DNA from 2 places in the Dialister micraerophilus genome. Region 2 is predicted to be linked to the other one. Evidence: a T-box and tRNA genes for the amino acid it is inferred to sense, from the RefSeq annotation. Region 2 holds a T-box; the other holds one or more tRNA genes.
The links. A T-box is a leader RNA that pairs with one kind of tRNA and senses whether it is charged. The one in region 2 lies ahead of cysS (cysteine--tRNA ligase), so its partner is inferred to be a tRNA-Cys.

Region 1: it encodes a tRNA-Cys, which carries the amino acid that the T-box ahead of cysS (cysteine--tRNA ligase) is inferred to sense. The anticodon was not compared.

The regions. Positions count from the first base shown of each region.
Region 1 is NZ_CAMUNF010000002.1:98,637-110,693, forward strand. It holds gene carB (carbamoyl-phosphate synthase large subunit) at 1-1,130, opposite strand, end outside; gene P6922_RS02265 (carbamoyl phosphate synthase small subunit) at 1,123-2,190, opposite strand; gene P6922_RS02270 (dihydroorotase) at 2,187-3,476, opposite strand; gene P6922_RS02275 (aspartate carbamoyltransferase catalytic subunit) at 3,460-4,425, opposite strand; gene ybaK (Cys-tRNA(Pro) deacylase) at 4,648-5,130, shown strand; tRNA gene P6922_RS02285 (tRNA-Asp) at 5,193-5,269, shown strand; tRNA gene P6922_RS02290 (tRNA-Gly) at 5,273-5,347, shown strand; tRNA gene P6922_RS02295 (tRNA-Cys) at 5,352-5,425, shown strand; tRNA gene P6922_RS02300 (tRNA-Leu) at 5,435-5,523, shown strand; gene P6922_RS02305 (type I glutamate--ammonia ligase) at 5,605-7,497, opposite strand; gene P6922_RS02310 (GatB/YqeY domain-containing protein) at 7,626-8,078, opposite strand; gene rpsU (30S ribosomal protein S21) at 8,161-8,337, opposite strand; gene P6922_RS02320 (histidine triad nucleotide-binding protein) at 8,475-8,837, opposite strand; gene mtaB (tRNA (N(6)-L-threonylcarbamoyladenosine(37)-C(2))-methylthiotransferase MtaB) at 8,839-10,176, opposite strand; gene dut (dUTP diphosphatase) at 10,283-10,732, opposite strand; gene P6922_RS02335 (polyribonucleotide nucleotidyltransferase) at 10,722-12,057, opposite strand, start outside.
Region 2 is NZ_CAMUNF010000012.1:1,006-13,062, forward strand. It holds gene P6922_RS05765 (YkvI family membrane protein) at 1-752, shown strand, start outside; gene P6922_RS05770 (hypothetical protein) at 927-1,121, shown strand; gene P6922_RS05775 (pyridoxal phosphate-dependent aminotransferase) at 1,267-2,367, shown strand; gene P6922_RS05780 (YkvI family membrane protein) at 2,413-3,519, shown strand; gene smpB (SsrA-binding protein SmpB) at 3,579-4,049, opposite strand; gene rnr (ribonuclease R) at 4,070-6,097, opposite strand; gene secG (preprotein translocase subunit SecG) at 6,173-6,409, opposite strand; gene P6922_RS05800 (NYN domain-containing protein) at 6,503-7,012, opposite strand; gene rlmB (23S rRNA (guanosine(2251)-2'-O)-methyltransferase RlmB) at 7,014-7,832, opposite strand; gene P6922_RS05810 (Mini-ribonuclease 3) at 7,816-8,292, opposite strand; gene cysS (cysteine--tRNA ligase) at 8,282-9,727, opposite strand; T-box leader at 9,769-9,979, opposite strand; gene P6922_RS05820 (hypothetical protein) at 10,460-10,888, shown strand; gene citC ([citrate (pro-3S)-lyase] ligase) at 11,047-12,057, shown strand, end outside.

The DNA.
Region 1 (12,057 bases), on a different contig from region 2:
GCTTTCATTTGTGTTCCTATGGAGCGATCTGCAAGTGTAAATTTTTCAAAGGGCCACCTTGGGAATTTTACAACAACATAATCCAATGAAGGTTCGAAACATGCTTTAGTATTTCCTGTTATGCAATTGCTTATTTCGTCAAGTGTTTCTCCCAATGCAATTTTTGCTGCAACTTTCGCTATAGGATATCCCGTTGCTTTTGATGCAAGTGCCGATGATCTGCTTACTCTCGGATTTACTTCTATTACATAGTATTTATTTGTTTTACTGTCTAACGCATATTGAACGTTGCATCCGCCTTCTATTTCCAAATATCTAATTATATCCAATGAAGCTTTTCTCATCATCTGATATTGTGTATCTGTCAATGTAAGCGTAGGTGCAACAACTATGGAATCTCCTGTGTGTACTCCAACCGGATCTATATTTTCCATTGCACATACAATTATGCAATTGTCGGATTTATCTCTCATGACTTCAAATTCTATTTCTTTCCATCCTGCAACACTTCGTTCTACAAGAATTTGATTTATCGGAGATAATTTTATTCCGCGGTTTGCAATTTCTTCCATTTCATATCTGTCCCTTGCAATTCCGCCGCCTGTTCCACCTAATGTATACGCCGGACGTATAATTACCGGATATCCCAATTTTTCGGCAAAGTCTACTGCAGGTTGCAATTCTTCAAATATTTCACTTTCCGGTACAGGCTGATTGATTTTTTGCATAGCCTCTTTAAAAAGTTCTCTATCTTCCGCATGCTTGATAGCGTGTAAAGAGGATCCTAAAAGTTTTACATTGTATTTTTCCAAAACACCTGCAGAAGCTAATTGCACCGCCATATTTAATCCTACTTGTCCGCCCAATGTTGCAAGTAACGCATCAGGACGTTCTTTTTTTATAATTTCTGTAATAAAGGGTAGTGTAATCGGTTCAATGTAAACTCTATCTGCTAAATCTACATCCGTCATAATCGTTGAAGGATTACTGTTAACCAAAACTACTTCTACGCCTTCTTCTCTCAATGATTGGCAGGCTTGTGATCCTGCATAATCAAATTCTGCAGCTTGCCCTATTACAATAGGACCGGATCCTATGACCAATACTTTTTTTATATTTTTATCAATCATTCTTTTCAGCCTCCATCATTTTTATAAATTCTTCAAATAAATAAAAATTGTCTACGGGTCCAGGGCCTGCTTCAGGATGATATTGAATTGCCTGTATAGGTAATGTTTTGTGTCTGAACCCTTCTACGGTATTATCATTTACATTTATGTGTGTGATTTCAATGCAGTCCGGAATATTTTCCGATGAAACGGCATATCCGTGATTTTGTGAAGTTATATAAACTTTACCTTTTCTTAAATCTTTTACCGGATGATTTGAACCTCTATGCCCAAAAGGTAATTTATAGGTTTGTGCACCTAGTGCAAGTGCTAAAACTTGAATACCCAAACATATTCCGAAAATAGGCTTTTTACCTATTAATTGTTTAACTGTATCAATCACATAATAAGCATCCTTAGGGTCTCCCGGTCCGGGACTTAAAAAGATTCCGTCCGGGTTTGTACTTAATATTTCTTTTGCTTCTGTTTTTGCAGGGTAAACTGTAACTTCGCAATCTAAGGCATTAAGTCTTTTTAAAATATTTTTCTTCAATCCGCAATCCAATAACGCAACTTTATACTTACCTTTTCCACAAACATACTTTTCAGAAGTTGTTACACGTTCCACATTATTTTTATGTAAATCTTTTGAAAGCATTTCTTTTATAATTTCTTTTGAAGTGTCCGATTTAACAATTACAGCTTTCATAGCCCCGCCGCTTCTTATAGCTTTTGTTACTGCTCGTGTGTCTACATTATAAATACAAGGTATATTATTGGTCTTGATAAAATTTTCCAATGTATTCTCACATTCCCAATTACTTGGTTGTTTTGTCAATTGATCTATTACTATACCTGAAACAATAGGTTTTTCATATTGATTAAAATGCTCTGCCACACCGTAATTTCCTATTAAAGGGTATGTAAGTGTAATAATTTGACCTTCATATGACGGATCTGTAAAACATTCTTGATATCCTGTCATTCCGGTATTAAATACCAATTCACCCATTACAGATTCTTCAGTCAGAAGTTCTCCCTCAAAACACTTTCCGTTTTCAAGCACAAGTAAACCTTTCATACAGATACCTTTCCTTTTTCCATAACAACTTTACCGTCAACAATTGTCAATATTGCTTTACCTCGTAATTCAATACCTTCATATGGAGTAAATACTGCTTTTGTATACAAATCTTTTCCCGTAACTGTCCACTTGTAATCAGGATCTATTACAGTGATGTCTGCAGCAGCTCCTTCTTCAAGTATTCCGCCTTCTATTTCCAACAGTTTTGCCGGATTAACCGACATTATTTCAACTACTTTATCAATTGTAATTTCCCCTGTGTGATACAAGGTTGTAAGTACTGAAGCTAAAGACGTTTCAAGTCCTGCAATACCGTTCGGTGCGCATTTAAAAGGCACGTCCTTTTCTTCAGAAGTATGAGGGGCATGATCTGTTATGATTGCATCAACAATTCCTTCTTTAATTGCTTCAATCAATGCTTTTCTGTCATCATCCGTCCTTATAGGAGGTGCCATCTTAAATGATGATTCAAAATTTTTTAAATATTCATCTGTAAAATATAAATGTTGAGGTGTGACTTCACATGTTACCGGAAGTCCTTCAGCTTTTGCTTTTCTTATAATTTCTACAGATTTTGCAGAACTTAGATGTGCTATATGTACATGACATCCTGTCATCTCCGAAAGCAACACATCTCGTGCAACTGCAATATTTTCTGCAACTGCAGGTCTACCGGTTATTCCTAATTCGCATGAAACTTTACCTTCATTCATATACCCGTGTTCAGTCATTGTTTTATCTTCAGCATGATCTATAATCATTTTTCCGAACATATTTACATATTCCATTGCACGTCTCATAAAATCGGAATTCTCAATATAACTTCCGTCATCCGAAAATGCTACTGCCCCGGCCTCTACCATATCACCTATTTCAGAAAGTTGTTTACCTTCGAGATTTTTTGATACTGCACCTATTACATGTACTTTTACACAAGCACTTTCTTGTATCCTGTAAAGCAAATCTTTTACAAGAGCGGCATTATCAATTACCGGAGATGTATTCGCCATTGTCGCTACTTGCGTAAATCCCCCGGCAGCGGCAGATTGAGTACCGGTATAAATATCTTCCTTTGCTTCTTGTCCCGGTTCTCTTAAATGAACATGCATATCTATAAGTCCCGGAGTAACAAAACAACCTTTAACATCATATATGTTTGCATCTTCATCAATTAAATTCTTCCCGATGCTTTTTATACGATTATTTTCTACCAATACATCTAACTTTTCATGTTGACCTTTTGCCGGATTTACTAAAGTTCCGTTTTTAATCAGTAATTTCAAGATCATTCCCCTCCGTCATAGTTAAATACAACAAAGCCATTCTCACGGCAACTCCGTTTCTTACTTCTTCCTGAATCCAGGATTTTTCATTATACGCAACATCATAACTTATTTCTATTCCTCTATTCATAGGACCCGGATGAAGAATTTTACAATTTTTCTTTGCCAATTTCAAACGTTCACTATTTAAACCGAACAACCTTGAATATTCTCTTAATGTAGGAAAAAATCCTCTTGCAGCACGCTCCAATTGTATACGAAGGACGTTTACGGCATCTGCACCTTCAAGTGCTTCTTCCATACTGCTTGCAACTACAGCTCCCATACTTTCAAATTCTTTGGGTACCAAAGTTGCAGGTCCATACAGATATACTTTTGCACCCATTTTTATGAATCCTTTTATATCACTTCTTGCAACCCTTGAATGCAATATATCTCCCAATATGGCCAATTTCATCCCTTTAAAGCTGACACCGGATTCTTTCAAAGTCAGCATTTCCAACAATGTTTGCGAAGGATGTTCATGTGCACCGTCTCCTGCATTAATAACTATAGGCATTTTAATATGATGATTAATTATTTCGGACGCAAAAAAAGCGGCACCCTCGGACGAATCTCGAATAACAACAGCATCAGCTTCCATCGCCGCCATTGTCAATAACGTATCTTTTACGCTTTCACCTTTCGTCATCGAGCTACCGCTCTTGGAAATATTAATAACATCGGCACCTAAATACTTGCCGGCAAGTTCAAATGAACTTCGTGTTCTTGTTGAATTTTCAAAAAACAAATTAACAACAGATTTCCCTCGTAAATATGAAGTCTTCTTATAATCGGAAATAAGAATTTTTTTCATTTTCGAAGCAATGTCCAAAATTTTATCAATCTCAATTGCAGATAATGAATCCATTCCCAAGACTGATTTCCCATACAATGAATTATTTATCATTTCCGCCTCCCAGAATACTTACTTTTTGTTATCTTTGCTATTGTATTGCATTACAAAAACTTTTTCAAGTTTTAAAAGGTTAAAAATGAATAAAAATTTTTTAATTGAAATGATAAATTTTCCGACATATATAAAATAAATGTTTCAAATAAAAAATATATAAACATTTATCATCATTGACAAAAAGATATTTGCTTTATACCCTAATATACGGAGGTTGTTATGAAGAAACAAAAAAAGACAAATGTTATGAGAATACTTGATAAAGCCGGTATTCCATATAAAACAAAATCTTATGATTTCGATTTGGATGATTTATCCGGAGTTCATGCAGCAGAAGAATTAGGTTTCAATCCCGATATGGTTTTTAAAACTATTGTTACAAAAGGAAATAAAACCGGTCCCGTTGTCTTTTGTTTACCGTCAAATAAAACATTGGATATGAAAATTGCAGCATCGGTAAGTGGAAACAAAAGTATAGAGATGATACATCTAAAAGATTTACGTACTTTAACAGGTTATGAAAGAGGAGGATGCTCTCCAATCGGAATGAAAAAAGATTTTCCCACTTATTTTGATGAATCGGTTTCCAAACATAATGAAATAAGTGTAAGTGCCGGTCATCGTGGACAACAGATACTTATTTGCCCAAACAGTTTAATAAAATTCATAAATGCAAAAATTTATAAAATCACTTTAGATTAAATATTTTTCGCATGCTTTCCTTGACAAAAGCAACTGTGATAGATATACTAATAAAGTAATACGGCCCGGTGGTGTAGCGGTCTAACATGTCGCCCTGTCACGGCGAAGATCGTCAGTTCAAATCTGATCCGGGTCGCCATTAGCGGAAGTAGCTCAGTGGTAGAGCACCACCTTGCCAAGGTGGGGGTCGCGGGTTCGAGTCCCGTTTTCCGCTCCATTGAGGCGGCATAGCCAAGCGGTAAGGCAGAGGTCTGCAAAACCTTTATCCTCAGTTCGATTCTGAGTGCCGCCTCCATTTATTTATGCCGGGGTGGCGGAATTGGCAGACGCAAGGGACTTAAAATCCCTCGAATCGAAAGATTCGTACCGGTTCGACTCCGGTCCTCGGCACCAAAAAAAGCGATTTATATCGCTTTTTTTATTTATAAAAATAGCTTGAAGAAAAAACTCTTCAAGCTATTTTTTAATCCAATTTTAGTCCAATATATTCAATTTGTAAACATAATACAAATCATTCAAAACTTCAGTCTTTTTCATCATTTCAATTTGAAGTTCAGATGCTGTATCATAATCACCTGTTTCCAATGCATCTTTCAATCTGCTGCAAATACATTTACTATTCACTGTATCTTTAGCCAATTCTCTTCTTAATGCATTAATTTCTTCCCATCGTCTCTCATCTAAAAGATCTTCACATTTTAATTTTTTGTAACCTCTTACAATACTTTCCGTATATGGGATAATTCTATCAATCAATTCATTTTTCCATCTGAATAAAATTGTCTGTATAAATGAATCTATAATCGGTTTTGTAAATGAATTTCCACTAAGAAGCGCTTGTACTTTTTCAGCATTTTCTTTCATTATTTTTACGTTTTCCCAAACCGTTGCCGGCGGTTTTCCAAATATCGCATCCCTTTCTTCTTGCGTAAAGTCATCGAATATATTTTTTTCACATCTGTATTCTCTGCCTTTTTTCAAATATTCATATTCTTCAGATGCTTTTTTAGACAATTCTGCCAACAATTCCTGACCGGTTTTACCTGACTCTACAGCATATTCAATTCCTTCAAGAGCTGCCAAGTACAACGCAGCAACTGCAATATATGCATTTGTAAACGGATTTGGAGCTCTGAGTTCAAATCTTGTTGCTTTAGGATTTCCTATATCTCTTATCAAACCTATTAAAATTGTTCTGTTTCTAGATGGAAATTCCGGTGTCAATCCTAATGATGTAACTATACAAATCGGAGCTTCAAATCCCGGCTTCAATCTGTTAAATGCATCCGTTGTAGATGTAACGAAAGGATTTATAACTTCATAGTTTTTTAAAATTCCCATTACAAATCCATAGCCTAAAGGACTTAAATACTCTTTTTCGGTGTCTTCCGGAACCATTAAGTTTATTGATTTGCCGTTCTTAAGTTTTGCAATAATTCCCAAGTGTGTATGTTTTCCGCTTCCTGCAACACCTTGAATAGGTTTTGCTTTAAATGATACGTCCAAACCGTTTTTTCTGAAAATTTCACGTACCATAATTCTTACTTCGAGTTCATTGTCACAAGCTTGCAAAGGATTTGTAGTAAATCTCCAATCCAATTCAAGCTGCTCACATACATCTACAATATGACCTTCATCATCTACTTTTGGTTTTATTCCGCCAACTTCTTTATGTCCCATTTCAACTTTAAGTCCACGTGCTTCCAGTTCGGAAATGGTTTCTTCCATAGCTGTACGAACATTACCGCGCATTTTCTGCCAATACTGCTCTTGCAATCTCTGTGATGTAGACAAATGTTGAACAGTTTCATTTTCACTTGGAGTTCTTACCCAAAATTCAAGTTCCGTACCGGTTGTAAATGCAATATCTTGTATTTGATCAACAGGAACATGACTCATTCCTTTAAGCTTATTTGAATTCAACAATTCTTTTATTCTTCCTGCTACATAATCACAAGAACGTTTTAAGATAGAACGTGAATCAATTAACTCGTTATTATGAATCAAAAAAGCCGGAATTCTTAATGTTCCTACAGGTAAATCGTTTTTATCCAAATGCTCATAATTATAATCAACATACCAATTTACGCTGCTGTCGGCAATCATATCCACTCTAGCATCATTTAAAGTTGCAATATTTCCGAATACTACCGATGAACCGTCAGTCTGTACAGCTTTACCTGCAAAGAAATCTTCATAATTTTTTCTGAATAATTCAATCGGTATTCTCTCATCAGTATCATTTCCGCCTAAATCTATCCCGATTAAAGATACAAATTTTATCTCAGGATGCTGAGCCAATAAAGATAATACCCCTTCTTTACCGTACTGCCCTGCCGGAATATAGTATAATAAATCCTTTTTCATAAAAAACCCTCCCAAGCGGTATAATCTTCAAAAGACAAAATGACCCATTCATAAAGAATGAGTCATCATTGACACCAAAATATTAACTTATGGAATAAGAATACAATACATGTCACATTTTGTCAAGCTTACTCAGCAAGTATTTCACGAACGACAGTATTTATAAGCTTACCGTCCGCTTTACCTCTCAACTTAGCCATAACGGATTTCATAACCAAACCCATCTTTCTGTCTTCAGGGTTCATTGCATTTACGATTTCCACTACAACCTTCTTGACAGCTTCTGCTGAAAGCTCTGCAGGCAAATATTTTTGTAATATATCAATTTCAGCCTGTGTCGCCTCAACCAGGTCTTCTCTACCGGAATCTTTTATTTCCGCAAGCGTTTCTTTACGCTGCTTAACTTCCTTACGTAGAATTGTAAGAACCTGATCATCATCGAAGTCTGCGTGTCCGTTGTCAATTTCAGCTTGTCTTATATGTGCTCTTGCCATTCTAATTACATTTAATGCAAGCTTACCGTTTTCTTTAGCTTTCATGGCAGCCTTCATATCTACCATAAGCTGCTGTTTTAATGACACAACTATCACCTTGACCTTAACGTTACGAACGACTTAAAAATAAAAACCTTATTAAATCGAACAAAACCGATAAAATAACAAACTATTTAAATTTGCGTTTTCTTGCGGCCTCAGATTTAAGCTTACGTCTTACGCTTGGCTTTTCATAATGTTCACGTTTTCTTACTTCAGAAAGAACCCCGGCTTTTTGGCAGGAACGTTTAAATCTGCGAAGAGCACTATCAAGAGATTCGCCCTTTTGGACTTTTACTTCAGACATCTATATCCCTCCCTCCAAATAAGACTGATGGGGTGCTAATGCACACTATTAAATTATAAAATATTCATGAATTGATGTCAATCTAAAAGTACTAAAAAGTATTGAACTTCAGATTTCAATTCAAAATATGGTAATTTTTAATGCTTGACGTCTTCCGGAAACGGCGGCCATCCCATATCTTTTCCTCCGATAATATGTGCATGAAAATGAAATACTGTTTGTCCCGCTTTTTCCCCTGTATTCATAACTAAACGAAATCCGTTTTTACCTAAATCTGCATTTTCAGCTATTTCTTTTATCTTCAAAAAGAAATCCGAAAAAATTTCATTGCTTTTTGTATTTATATCTAAAATATTTTTTACGTGTGTTTTAGGTATAACTAAAATATGTACCGGAGCACATGGCTGTATATCTTTGAACGCAAACCACTTTTCATCTTCATAAACTTTCGTGCTAGGAATTTCTCCTGCTGCAATTTTACAAAATAAACAATTATCCATTTTAAACCTCCTCTATAACTCTACCTATAAGTCCCTCATCGGTAACTTCCTCTACAATAACGGAGTATAAATGTCCCCTTTTTACATTCTCCCCTTTTATAGTAACACGAATATACTCATCGGAAAATCCTTCAAAGTATTCTTCTTTCTTGTTTTCAGCCAATACATGTACAATTTTATTTAAAAATTCACATCTAAATTCTTTTGAAATCTTTTTTTCCAACTCTTGTACACGATGAACACGTTTTTTCTTTTCTTCATTAGTAATTTGATTTGGATACATTGCCGCCGGTGTTCCCGTACGCTTTGAAAAAGGAAATACGTGTATTGCGGAAAAATTCAATTCATGTAAAGTATTTAAAGTTTCTTTAAAATTTTCTTCGGTTTCTCCCGGAAATCCTACAATCAAATCTGTGGTAAGTGCCAAATTCGGAATTTTTTCCCTAAGCATAGCAATTAAATCTTTATATTGCTTAAGCCTATAATGCCTGTTCATACTTTTAAGTACCGCATCCGAACCTGACTGCAACGGCAAATGCAAATGATGACAAACACGTTTTTCATTTTTTATAATATTTATCAATTCATCTGAAAGTTCTACTGATTCAATTGAGCCTAAGCGTATTCTTAAAAGATTCGGAATTTTCAAAAGTTCAGATACCAATGTTGATAAAGATGTTCCGTTTCTTAAATCTTTTCCGTAATTACCTAAATGTATTCCTGTTAAAACTACTTCTCTATAACCTTTTTCTACCAGTTTTTTGATTTCATCAACAGCATCTTCTTGTTTTCTTGATTTCAACCTTCCTCTTGCATACGGAATAATGCAAAAAGTGCAATAATTATCACACCCCTCTTGCACTTTTACAAATGCACGAGCTTTTACTTCACCTTCCGGATCTACTGTCAAATTTTCATATTCACGTATTGACATTATATCCTTGACTGCATTTACAGTTTTTTCACTTTTTTCGGCTTCTTCTATATAATCTACTATTTTATTTCTGTCTTGATGCCCGACAATTACATCGACATCTCCCATTTTTTCCAATTCTTCCGGTGCAACTTGAGCATAACACCCTGTTGCGGCAATAACGGCATCAGGATTGTTTCTACGTATTTTACGTATAACCTGTCTTGATTTCCGATCACCTATACTTGTAACTGAACAAGTATTTATAATATAAACATCAGCAACTTCAGAATGCTCGACAGGTTTATATCCTCTATGTATAAAAAGTGTACGCATAGCATCACTGTCATATTGATTTACCTTGCATCCCAATGTTATGAATGATACTTTTTTTGTGTTTTTACATTGTTCTCTTTCGTTAATCATTCTTATCTCACTTATTTCTACCAATTTATTCTATTAAAGTATATTATACTCAATTTCAGTATTAATTGCATTCAAAAAAGTTTCGGTTTTCACCGAAACTTTTTATTTATTTTCCTGTACTTCCGAATCCGCCTTTTCTCGTACTTTCTGAATTGTCATTTTCAATTTTTAAATATTTTTGAAAAATTCCTTGTGCAATTCGTTCCCCTTTGGTTACGGAAAAATCATTTTCACTTGTATTGTACAATGCAATCATAATATGCCCTTCATTTTCAGGATTATTATAATAATCTGCATCTATAATTCCTGTTGAATTCATCAATACAATTCCTTTTTTTATGGCAATACTTGAACGTATATGAATACTTAAGTACTCATCATTTCCCATATATGCTTTCAATCCTGTAGGAATTATTTTCATTTTTCCTTTTTCAATAACCGCATCAATCGCACTTTCAATATCATATCCTGCACTCGCAATTGTTTTACGTTCCGGCAATGAAATTGCTTTATCTTTCCATTCCGTTACAATTTCAAAACCGCGTTTATTGTTCATTTTTCTTCTCCTGAAGCAATGCCTTTCTAGATAAATTAATTCTTCCTTTATCATCGATTTCCATTACTTTTACCATGATTTCATCGCCTTCATGAACAACATCTTCTACTTTTTCTACACGTTTCAATGCCAATTGTGAAATATGCACCATTCCTTCTTGTCCCGGTAAAATTTCAACAAATACACCGAATTTCATTAAGCGTGTAACCTTACCGAGATATACTTCTCCAGGCTTAACTTCATGCGTTAACGACTCAACCATCTTCTTGGCTTTTTGCGCTGCTTCTTCATCAACTGAAGCAATATAAACTCTTCCGTCTTCTTCAACATCCATTTTTACACCGGTTTCGGTTATTATCTTGTTAATTGTTTTTCCTCCGGTACCAATTACATCACGAATTTTATCTACAGGAATTGTAAGTGTAATAATTTTTGGTGCATATGATGACAAATGTTCTGCAGGTTTTGAAATACATTCTGCAATTTTCCCTAAAATAAACATTCTACCCTTATGTGCCTGTTTCAATGCCGCCATCAAAATCTCACGTGACAATCCATGAATTTTTATATCCATTTGAATTGCAGTAATACCTTTTGCAGTACCTGCCACTTTGAAATCCATATCTCCAAGAGCATCTTCCATACCCTGAATATCTGTCAAAATTGTAAAATGCTCACCTTCATTTACAAGTCCCATTGCTATTCCGGCTACCGGTGCATGTATCGGAACACCTGCATTCATAAGCGACATTGTACTTCCGCAAACAGAAGCTTGTGATGATGATCCGTTTGATTCCAAAATTTCCGAAACTACACGTATAGCATACGGAAATTCATCTACTGACGGAATAACCGGTTCCAATGCACGTTCAGCCAATGCTCCATGCCCAATTTCACGACGTCCCGGTCCCCTTGAACTCTTAGTTTCTCCTACACAATATGAAGGGAAATTATATTGATGAATATAACGCTTTTCATTTACCAATGTTAAATCATCAATAATTTGAGTTTCATTCATCGGTGCCAATGTTGTAATTGTCAATGCTTGAGTTTGACCGCGAGTAAATAAAGCTGAACCGTGTGTTCTCGGAATCATACCTACTTCACAAGTAATAGGACGAATTTCATCCAATGCTCTTCCATCCGGACGAATTTTATCTACAGAAATCATCTTTCTCACAATAGATTTAGTCAAATGATCCAAACAAGTAATTACATCGGATTCATTATCCGGATAAATTTCTTTAAAATGATTTTCAGCTTCTTTTCTTACTTCTTCCATATGAGCTTCTCTTGTAAGCTTATCGGGATTGAAAATTGCTTCT
Region 2 (12,057 bases):
ATATAACTCCTAAAATCGGCGCTGTAATTATGGCGGCAACTTGTGTGATTACAGTCATTGCAGGGCTTAAACGTCTTGTCGACATTATAGGTATGATCGGACCGATAATTATTGTTTTTTCTATTTTGATAGGATTGATTACTCTTATAAAAACAGGGCATTTACCTAATACATTAACAGATTTGCAAGCTTCAAATTTGCTAAATTTACGTATAACCAAAGGATGGTGGTTCAGTAATTATTCCGTTTTGGATTCCGCATGGTTCGGCGGTGTACTCTATGCAACTTTCATGATTGTTGTAGGAATTCCTTTTTTAAGCGGAATGGGCGCTTCTGCAAATTCCAAACGTGAGGCTGTTTGGGGCGGAATTTCAGGCGGAATTTTCTTGATGCTCCCAATCATTTTAATTGTTTTGGCAATGTTATGTTATCCGGATCAAATTACCATGCTTGAAGTACCTCTTTTGTATATTGCAGATCAAAATGCTCCTGTTCTAGCCGTTATTTTCTCTATAATATTATTGCTCGGTGTTTATTCTACCGGTGCACCGATGTTTTGGATGATTATGGATTGGATTGAGGGTTTTGTTTCTTCTAAAAAAATACTTCTTGCTATAACCGTACTTTTAGGAGTTATAACTTACTTCGGTTCAAGTTTGGGATTCGGAAATCTTATTGCACTTTTGTATCCTATATCCGGACAAATCGGAGTATTGATGATTCCTGTTATATTGATAAAGGGCTTAAAATAATATATAGACACCTTCTCTACAATGCAGGGAAGGTGTTTCATTTTATGCTTTAATCAATATAAATATAAATTTATTTTGATTAAATAATTGCAACTTATAAAATTTTTATTTGCATTATTGTTTTGCATAGTATATAATTAGAAAAATTTTCAAATGCTTATGAAGGAGGCTATTATGAATAAATTATCCGTTAATTTAACTGACATTCATATGAAGCCTTCTTTTGTTTTGCTCTCTCTCGTTTTTAAAATGCAGAGAGTTTTCAGTGTTGCTTTTTTCGGATTTTTTAACATGGCATATTATTACTACTTTTATGGTATCAATGCCAAGTTTTGTCTTGAAAAAAGTAACTTATGTGCAGCAAATTGATTGTTGTATGTAAATAAATCCGTAAATTGAAGGAAGACAATACTTGGCACAAGCTATTGTCTTCCTTTTAATTTAAAATTTATTCAATTTGAAAATTTAAATCATTGCAGGTAATTCGATATGCAATTTATTACAGGAGGTATTTATGAAGTACAGAATTCGTAAAACATTGGAAAATTACAAAATTACAACTTATGTGCATGCCGATGAAGTTTTTCCGGATAATTTAATTGATTGTTCTTTAGGAATCAATCCGTTCGGATTTACATCTGAAATCACACCGGAAATTTTCAAAAAAGCTTTCGACACTATTTCAAGATATCCTGATTTCCCTTATCCGAATTTGCGGAAAGCTATTGCTGAATACTTATCAGATGTTGTAGAAATAGCTCCTGAACAAATTGCATTAAATACCGGTTCCATGGGTGTTATTTGGAATTTGGACAGGGTCATAATAGATGAGTCTACAAATGTTATAGCTGTTGCACCTACTTTTTCTTCAACTTTAAGTGATATGCGTTCTTTCGGTGCAAATATAGATTTGGTTCTTTTGAAAGAAGAAGACGATTTCAAATTAAATATAGATGATTTAATAAATAGTTTGAAACCTACTCATCATGTTATATACATAGATAATCCCAACAACCCGACCGGACAAATTATTCCTATTGATGATTTACGCAAATTGGCAGGTTATGCTTTAAAGCAAAATACTTACTTGATTGTTGATGAAGCTTACGGAGATTTCATGGATTTATCCAATTCAGCGGTAACACTTGTAAATGAGTTCCCCAATGTAATAACTATAAAAACTTTGTCTAAAGGATTCGGTTTGGCAGGTTTACGTACGGGATACATGGTTATGAACAAGAATTTCATTCCGTACATGTCTTTGTATCCCGGAGAAATGACTGTAACCGGTGTAGCTTCTTACATTATTCCTTTGGCATTGAAGGACAGAAAGCACATTGAAGACAGTTGCAAAAAAATTGCTGCAAATAAAAAGAAATTACTTGATTCTTTGACCGTTTTGAAATCTTCAAAAACCGATTTAACCGTTCCGATTGTATTGTTATATACAGACAAGGACATAAATCTTTATGATTTATTTATAAAGTACGGTATTAAATCTGAACGTGGTGAAGATTTTGATGCAATCGGAAAACGTCATATTCGCATACGTGTTCCTGCAGACCCCGATGAATGTATAAAAAGAATTAAGATTTTACAAAATGAATTGATTTGATTTTATTTTATAAAATATGGAAACATTGTAGTATAGGAGTATAGTATGAATAACCGTTTCAGTATTTTAAATGTTATAAAATTGGCGGGTGCTTACATAGCATTTTCCATAGGATCCGGATTCGCCACCGGACAAGAAGTAATGCAATTTTTTACCGCATTCGGTTTTAGCGGAATTATAGGTGCCTTGGTAAGTATGCTTTTATTTGCCGGCCTCGGTGCAATTCTTATGGCAAAGGGTTATGATTTGAAATTAAAAACTCAAACTACCGCTTTTCGTTATTACTGCGGAAAACATTTGGGTTTTTGCTTGGAAATATTTACTGTTGTATTTTTATTTTGTGTAGTTTCCATTATGATTGCCGGTACGGGTGCCGTAACGGGTGAATATTTCAATGTAAATCCTAAAATAGGTGCGATACTTATGACTGCGGCTTGTATAATCACCGTCCTCATGGGATTGAAACGTATGGTTGATGTCGTAGGAATGATAGGTCCGATTATTACCGTTTTTACTATTTTGATAGGTGTTGCAACTTTAGCTAATTTCGGACATTTACCAAGTGCTTTAACTGACTTTCAAGTACAGCAATTATTTCAATTACGTGCTACCGGCGGATGGTGGTTCAGTCAATACAAATTTTTGGATACAGCTTGGTTCAGCGGTCTTTTATATGCCGCTTGTATGATTTTAGGTGCCATTCCGTTTTTGAGCGGACTCGGTGCTTCCGCAAATTCCAAACGTGAAGCTGTTTGGGGCGGAATTTTAGGCGGAGTTTTCTTGATGCTTCCGGTTATTCTGATTGTTTTATCAATGTTATGTTATCCCGATAAAATCGCTGGCCTTGAAGTTCCTCTTTTATATTTGGCAGGTAAAAACGCTCCTGTTCTTGCTCTTATTTTTTCAATTATTTTATTACTCGGAATTTATTCGACAGGAGCACCTATGTTTTGGCTTGTTATAAACTGGGTAAGCGGATTTATTTCATCCAAAAATTTATTGCTGATTTTAACTTTGGTTTTAGGAGTTATAGATTACTTCGGTGCAAGTATAGGATTTGGAAATTTAATTTCTATTTTATATCCTTTTGCAGGACAAATAGGAATTATTATGATTCCTATAATTCTTTTCAAAGGTTTGAAGGGACAATAAAATATTCGCAATATAAAAATCATTGCTCAATTATATTCATAAATTTGAGCAATGATTTTTTAATTATAATTTCTTTCTTTAAGTCTTCTGTCCAAATCACGTTTAACCGCTTTTTCGGCTATATCTCTTCTTTTATCATGGAGCTTTTTACCTGTTGCTACCCCTATGAGACACTTTATTTTACCCCTATTAAAATAAATTTTTAAAGGTATCAATGTATAGCCTTTCGTTTTCATCATAATTTCCAATTTATTCAGTTCTTTTTTATGTACAAGCAATTTACGTGTACGCAAAGGATCGTGATTAAATCTGTTTCCTTGTTCATACGGACTTATATGAGCGTTCCACAACCAAAGTTCACCTTTCTCAATTCGTGCATAACTGTCTTTTATATTCATACGTCCTGAACGAATTGATTTTACTTCCGTTCCGGTAAGAACAATTCCGGCTTCATAGGTATCATGTATAAAATAATCGTGATATGCTTTACGGTTAACCGCACTGGGCGATGTAAATTCTTTTTTTATCATATATACCTCTTTTATTATTTTTACTTACGCTTGTTTTTTACTTTTTTCTTTTTCTTTTTTGTATTTGTTTTTGTATTTTGTTCGTTAAACATATCCAATGGAGATTTGAGTTCTCCTATAATAAAATCAAGTTCCTTTTTCTCGGTATCCGCTTTTACAAGTGTAACTTTAAGCGGCATTCCCAAATGATAAGTTTTTCCGCTGCATTTTCCTTTGAGCAGCATCGTATCTTCCATGTATACATACTCATCATCTTCCATGTCGTTTACATGTACCAATCCTTCAGCTCCGTTTTCCAATCCTACAAAAATACCGAATGAAGTTACTCCCGTAATTTGTGCATCAAAAGGTTCTCCTACAAATGCCGTCATGTATTCAGTAATTTTTAAATCTGTTACATCTCGTTCGGTTTGTGTTGCATTTTGCTCCGTTTCAGAACAATGTTCAACTGCTTTTACAAGAAATTCGGTTTCTTTTTCACGTTCAGATTTACTTTTTTGTTTTGTAAGTGCATCTTTTATAAGTCGATGTACCATCAAATCGGGATATCTTCTTATGGGCGATGTAAAGTGTGTATAACACGTAGATGCTATTCCGAAGTGTCCTTCATTTTCAGTGCTGTATCTTGCTTGTTGCAACGATCTCAATGTCATTGCCTGTATTGCGTATTCGATATCTTTATCTTTTACATATCTTAATAATTTTTGTAAATCTTCGGGTTGCACTTTTTCGGGTATTTTTATCGGTATTGCACAAACTTCCATAAGTTTTCTTAAATTCTTTATTTTGTCGTTATCGGGTATTTCATGTATACGATAGACAGATGTGTTTCCTGTTTTTTTCAAAAATCTTGCTACGGTTTCGTTTGCGGCTATCATGGCATCTTCTATCATTCTTTCGGATATGCCTCGTATTCTTTTTTCTATACGTAAAGGTTTACCTTCTTTATCGAGAATTACTTTGTATTCGGGAAAGTCAAATTCAAGTGCTCCTCTTTGTATTCTTTCTTTTCGTAAAATTTCCGTACATTCACGAAAATCCGAAAGCATGGGTACAAACGGTTTCAGTTCTTCACTTATAATATTTTCTTCAAATATTTGATTTATTTCGGGATAAGTACATCTTCTTGAAACTCGTATTATTGAAGGTGTTATTTTTTTTGTTTTTATTTTACCTTCACGAGTTACTTCCATTATACATGAAACCGCATATCTGTCTTTATTTGCATTCAAACTGCACAAGTCGTTTGATAACTTAAACGGAAGCATAGGTATTACTCTGTCCGACAAATAAACACTGGTTCCCCTCTTATATGCTTCTTTATCAAGTTCTCCGGCTTTTTTTACATATCTGCTTACATCTGCAATATGTACTCCGAGTATGAAATTTCCGTTTTCCGTTTTTTCACAATGTACGGCATCATCCAAATCTTTGGAGTCTGCTCCGTCTATTGTTATAAGTTGTAAGTTTCTGTAATCTTCAATATTTCTTTCAGGAATGATTTTTTCACTTAAGGATTTTGCTTCTTCAAGTACTTTATTTCCAAAAATGTGCGGTAAACGGTGTTCCGCTATTATTGTGTCTATATCTACTCCCGCATCACCTTCGTAGCCCAATATTTCAGTTATTATGCCTTGTGCATTTGACCTTCTCCCGGGCCAACGATCTATTTTTACCATTACACGTTGTCCCGTTTGTGCATTTTTCGTATCTCCGTCCAATACATCTATTATTATAGGTATTTTTGCGTCTAAGGGTTCTACTTCCCCTCCGAATCTTGTCTTTTTGAATGTGCCTGTAAATGTATCGTTTGCACGTGCAATTATTCGTTTTACCGTACCTTCATTTCTATGTCGTCCATAGTATGAGAATATTATTTTTACTTCTATTGTATCTCCGTTTAATGCATTTAATCTGTCAGATTTTGATATATATACATCTTCATGAAATTCATCTGTTATCAAAAATCCGAATTTATCTCCGCATGATTGATATATACCTTCAACAATTGCTCCTGGTTTATATACTTTTAAAATTTTTCTTTCCATTCTTTCTCCTAAATAAAAAGAGCTTGCTTAAGACGGCACATAACCCGTTCTCAACGCAAGCCCGTATTTACATTTTTAAAATGTATTCATAAAACGTCCCAAGAGTATGCAAAGTACGGCAAAAGCAATACCGAATATAACGGTAAATTTTGCTAAAACCGCATCTTTACCGCGTGCTTTTCCGCCTGCCATAGCTTGAGTTCCTCCCCCGATGGAGCTTCCCATTCCCGGCTGTTTGGATTCTTGTGCAATAGTTACTACAATCAATAAAACAGATATCAACATAGTAATTCCGATTAATAAAAATTTCACGACTTTCCTCCTGTTATCTGCATTGCAGATATGGTCTTACCAAGAAATTAATCATTTTCAGTATATACCACAAAAGACTTGAGGTCAACTTTTTTATTTTTTACGTAATCTTTCGAGTTTTGCTTGTACATCTACCGGTAAATTTCTTCCTATTTCACTGCGCATATTTTTCAGATTATTTGTTTTTATAAATGTATGCTGCCTTTTTTTATCTTGTTTAAGCATACGTTCCAAATCGGCAACTGCCAAACGATACGAGCCATGTCCCAAAACTTGATTTTGTTCCGGCCCGTCAGACGTTACGACAAATATTGATCTGTATTCATCACGCCGCTTGTATGATTCACGTTCTATATAGCTGTCCGCAGTCATTCTTGCAGGTGTAAACACTATATGAAAATATTCGGATAATGTTTCTTCACGAATTTTCAACGATGTTCCTTGTCCGTCAAATACTATTATTATTTCAATGTCATTATGTGCACCGAAATCTTGAAGTGCGTCAATAAGCATTTTTCTGCCGGTTTCCAAGTCGTGCGTAGGATATTGATCGCTCATGCAAAATATAACATTGTATCCGTCAACTAAGTATAAGTCTTTCATATTAGCCTCTTTGCTTGACGGATTCATAAATCAAAAGTGCTGCAGCGACCGATACGTTTAATGAAGATACTTTGCCTTTCATAGGTATACGTACTAAAAAATCGCACATTTTCTTTGTCAGCAAAGATATCCCTTTACCTTCCGCTCCCATTACTATTACCAAAGGTCCTTTCAGGTTTGATTCATAGTATAGAAGTTCACCTTCCATATCCGCACCTACTACCCAAAAACCTTTTTCTTTCAAATGTTCGAGCGTTTGTCTTATATTACCTATTTCACATACCGGCAAATAGGAAAATGCTCCGGCAGCGGTTTTTATCGCCGCTGCCGTTACGGGAGCACTTTTGTGTTTCGGAAGCAACACTGCGGAAACTCCGGCACATTCTGCAGTACGAACTATCGCTCCGATGTTGCGTACATCTTCAACTCCGTCAAGTAATACAATCAACGGATCTTCTTTCGCTTTTGAAAGTACTTCTTCCAAGTCGGAATATTCAAAAGGTTTCATACTTGCAACAATGCCTTGATTGCGTACTCCGTCGGACATTTTATCCAATATTTCCTGCTCTTCGATTTGTACCGGAATATCTTTATTTTGCGCAATTTTTACTATATCTTTCAAGCGTTGATCGTTGTTTCCGGATTTTATGAAAATCTTTTTTATTTGATTTTCATTTAAAGCTTCTTTTACGCTGTTTCTTCCGCATATAAATAAATCTTCCGATTTTTTCAATGTTTTTCTTTTATTTTTTTGTGAAAATTGTTTTTTTACCGTCTGTGTTTTATTTGAGTTTTTATGTGTTTTATTTTTTATAAGCATTTTTCAGTTCCTTTAACAAAAAACACAGTGCTTTTTCCATTATAAAATTCAATCTCTCTGTTTGCCCTGACAGATACAAGTATCCCAATACACCTTCAAATGCGGTAGATTCACGATATTCTTCCACAGTTGCACTTTTGGGAACTGTAGAATTCGTATTTCTTGCACGTTTTGCCACTTTTATTTCACGTTCGGAAAATAAATCTCTCAAGTCATTCATTATTACCGCTTGTTTACGTGCGGACACTGCACTCATTGATATATCATTCAATACTTGTACATGGTAAATACCGGTTGCTATCAATTGACTACGAATAAAATGTGACCAACACACATCTCCCATGTAAGCCAATGTCAATGCATCCATTGAAAAACAATCTTGTTCGGTTAAAATTGTTTTTTGTTTACCGAGTCTTTCTACCATTAATTTTCTTAATAACAATACGCGTTTAAACTCCACGCTTTTTCCACCTTGCTCCCGTTGCGGAATCTTCTACAGTTATTCCCAATTCTGCCAATTTATCTCTGATTTCATCTGCCAATTTATATTGTTTTTCTTTACGTGCGGTTTCACGTACGGATAAAATCATTTCCATTAATGCATCATAATCACTGCCGGCATAAGATTCTTGAGTATTCCATTCGTTTTCCAAAATCCCTAAAATATCCAAAATCGTTTTAAATGTTTCCTTCGCTTCAATTACTGCTTCTTTGTCAATAGCAACTCCTGAATTTACGGCGTTGTAGTAAATGTTTATGTCTTTTACAAAATCGAACAATACTCCTGTTGCAAGTCCCGTATTGAAATCATCATTCATTGCTTGACGGAATTCTTCAATTGTTCGTGCTGCCGCCTTTTTGAGTGAAACGGATTCGTTGGTTTCAACTTTTCCGTCTTCCTTTTCCATTTCTTTGATACGAGCAATTACATCTTTCAACTTGCTCATGTTCTTTTCCGCTTCTTCAAGTCTTTCATCACTGAAGTCAAGCGGGCTTCTGTAATGTGTCGACAAAAGGAAATAACGCAATGCATCTCCGGAATATTTTTCCAAAACATCTTTTACGAGGAAGAAATTATTCAATGATTTACTCATTTTTTCCGAATTGATTGTTATAAATCCGTTATGCAACCAATATTTTACAAATTTTTGTCCGGTTGCTCCTTCGGATTGTGCAATTTCATTTTCATGATGCGGGAAAATCAAATCACTTCCGCCTCCATGGAAATCAAATGTAGCACCGAGATAGTGTGTGGACATTACAGAGCATTCTATATGCCAACCCGGACGACCGTTTCCCCACGGACTTTCCCAAAACGGTTCACCCGGTTTTGCACCTTTCCAAAGTGCAAAATCTCCCGGATTTTTCTTTGCGGTATTTACCATTACACGTGCGCCGGCAAGCATATCTTCTACTTTACGTCCACTTAATTTGCAATAATCTTTAAATGTGGAAATATCATAGTATACGTCATTTCCCAACACATAAGCATGGCCTTTTTCTATCAAAATTTTTACCATATCTATAATGTCTTCCATATGTTTTGAAACATACGGATAAATATCTGCACGACGTATATGTAATGCATCCATTACCTTGAAGTACGCATCAATATATCGTGTAGAAACGGTTTTCCAATCCGATTTTTCGGCATTCGCTTTATTTATAATTTTATCATCTACATCTGTAAAATTTTGAATGAAATCTACATGATAACCTATATATTCAAGATATCTGCGAATTATATCCCATGTAACTGCAGGACGTGCATTTCCTATGTGCGGATGATTGTAAGGTGTTACTCCGCAAACATAAATTTTCACTTTACCTTCTTCTATCGGTTTAAAAATCTGTTTTTCACGTTTCAACGTGTTATAAACTTTAATTTCCTCCATAAGTTCCTCCCCTTATTTATTACAATTAAAAACCACCGTCCTACAGAGGCGGTGGTCCGTTGTTCCACTCTGTCAATAATAATTATTGCACCATTGTTCTTATCGCGAACATACGGAAAAGTATACTGTAAATTCCACTTTTCAGCTCACGAATGCATTTTCCATTTCGTTATCATTCAGCAGGCTCTCAGCCGTGACCTGCATTCTCTTTGAATTATAATCGAATGTACTTTTTTCGATCATCGCTCGTTATAAAAATAAGCGTCAAACAGCTGACCTGGTCTTTTCCCCCACACTCGCCTGCAGGAACGTTCGCTACGCGGAATATACCTCTCACTACTGATTCTCTCGAATTTAATCGGCAGGTCTTACACCTAAACCGCACCATGCTCAAAGATATTTTTATCTTCTTACGTGGATCGTTTCGCCTGCGACTGGCATCGATTTTCAACCACAGACCTGTTGATGCTCACCATAATTATAAGAGAGCAGCATTCTTTCTGTCAACCGCAAAAGGTGATTTTATCCGGAAAACTCAATATTTTTTCATTACTTGCATGCAACACTTTTATTTCGTTGAAATATTTTCGGCTTCATCAGTACGTTTTCCATTCCGAAATTTTTCGTTAAATACTTCAAACTGCAAATCTCATATGACATAAGATTTTTACATATAATGTACAATCAACGCATATTATATTATTATGTTACAATATTTTATGAGGTGGTAGTATGGATTTCGCATTTATAATTCCCTTTCTCGTAGTTGTAACGGGAAATTCTTTTTATCATTTTTTAAGTAAATCTATATCTCAATACTTAAATCCTTTTTTGGGACTTACCGTAACTTACGGATTTGCTTTTCTTTTAAGTATAGGATTATTTTTATTTACAAGAACTGATAATTTTTCTATCGAAATAAGCAAATTGAATTGGGTAAATTTTGCAATGGGTGCCGCAGTACTTGCCATTGAGTCGGGCTGGATTATTCTCTATAGAAGCGGCTGTGATATCAGTAAAGGTTCTCTTTTTGCAAATATTTGCATAAGTACAGTTTTGTTTTTACTCGGTTTTTTCTTCTTTCACGAAAGTATCACTATAAAAAAATTTATCGGTCTTGCCGTATGTCTTATAGGTGTCTACCTTATGAGCGCAACTTAAAAATCACTTGATATACATGGATACCTTTTATCATTTTTTCTATTCAAATATATTTTTTTATAGTATGATTTATTTATATAAATCTTCTATTGTTTATCTATTAACTTCTATCTTTTCTTTTGATATAATGAGTTAGATTTTTAAAAAAGGAGATTTAAATGATTACAGAACGCGAAATATTTTTGACAAATCCTGTTGAAAAAGCAAAAGTTGAAGAATTTTTAAAGAAATTCGATCTTACTTTCACAGGTGTTATTGATTATACAATGGGACTGTTTGATGACGGTAAATTAATCGGTACAGGTTCTTTAGGCGGCCGTGTTATGAGAGATATCGCAATTTGCGAGGAATATAGAGGAAAAGGTTTAACTCATCGTATTGTACGCAATTTGCAAGGTGAAGCCGACAGAAGAGGTGTAACCGGTAATCAGATTTTTACAAAACCTGAAACCGTTCCTGTATTTGAACATATGGGATTTAAATGTGTTGCAGTTGCAAATCCTTATGCGGCGTTACTTGAACGTGGAACAAATACATTAGATGAGTATTTGGCACGTATTCGTCCTCTTTTGGGTACCGGAAAAGGTAAAAACCGCGGTGCAATTGTAATGAATTGCAATCCTTTTACTTTCGGACATCGTTCTCTTATCGAATATGCAATAAATAATTGCGATGAAGTTATTATTTTTGCAGTTCAGGAAGATCGTTCAATTTTCCCGTTTTCAGATCGTTTCTCTCTTATCAAACAGGGAGTCGCTCATATGCACAACGTGGAAGTTGTAAGCGGCGGTGATTTTATTATTTCAAATGCTACATTCCCCACTTACTTTATAAAGGGAACTGATGAGCTTGCAGCACAAACAAAATTGGATGCTACGGTATTTGCCACACGTATCGCACCTGCACTCAACATAACCGTACGTTTTGTAGGTGAAGAACCTACCGATATGACTACAAATGCCTATAATAATGCAATGCGTGAAGTTTTCTCTGAAAACGGCATCGAATTGAAGGTTATTCCACGTGAACAAAAAGGAAATCAAGTGGTAAGTGCATCTTCGGTAAGAAATGCTCTTGCTCATGATGATTGGGAAACTGTACGCAGAATGGTCCCCAAAACAACTTTGACTTATTTACAGAGCCCGCAAGGTCAAAGCATTATTCATCGT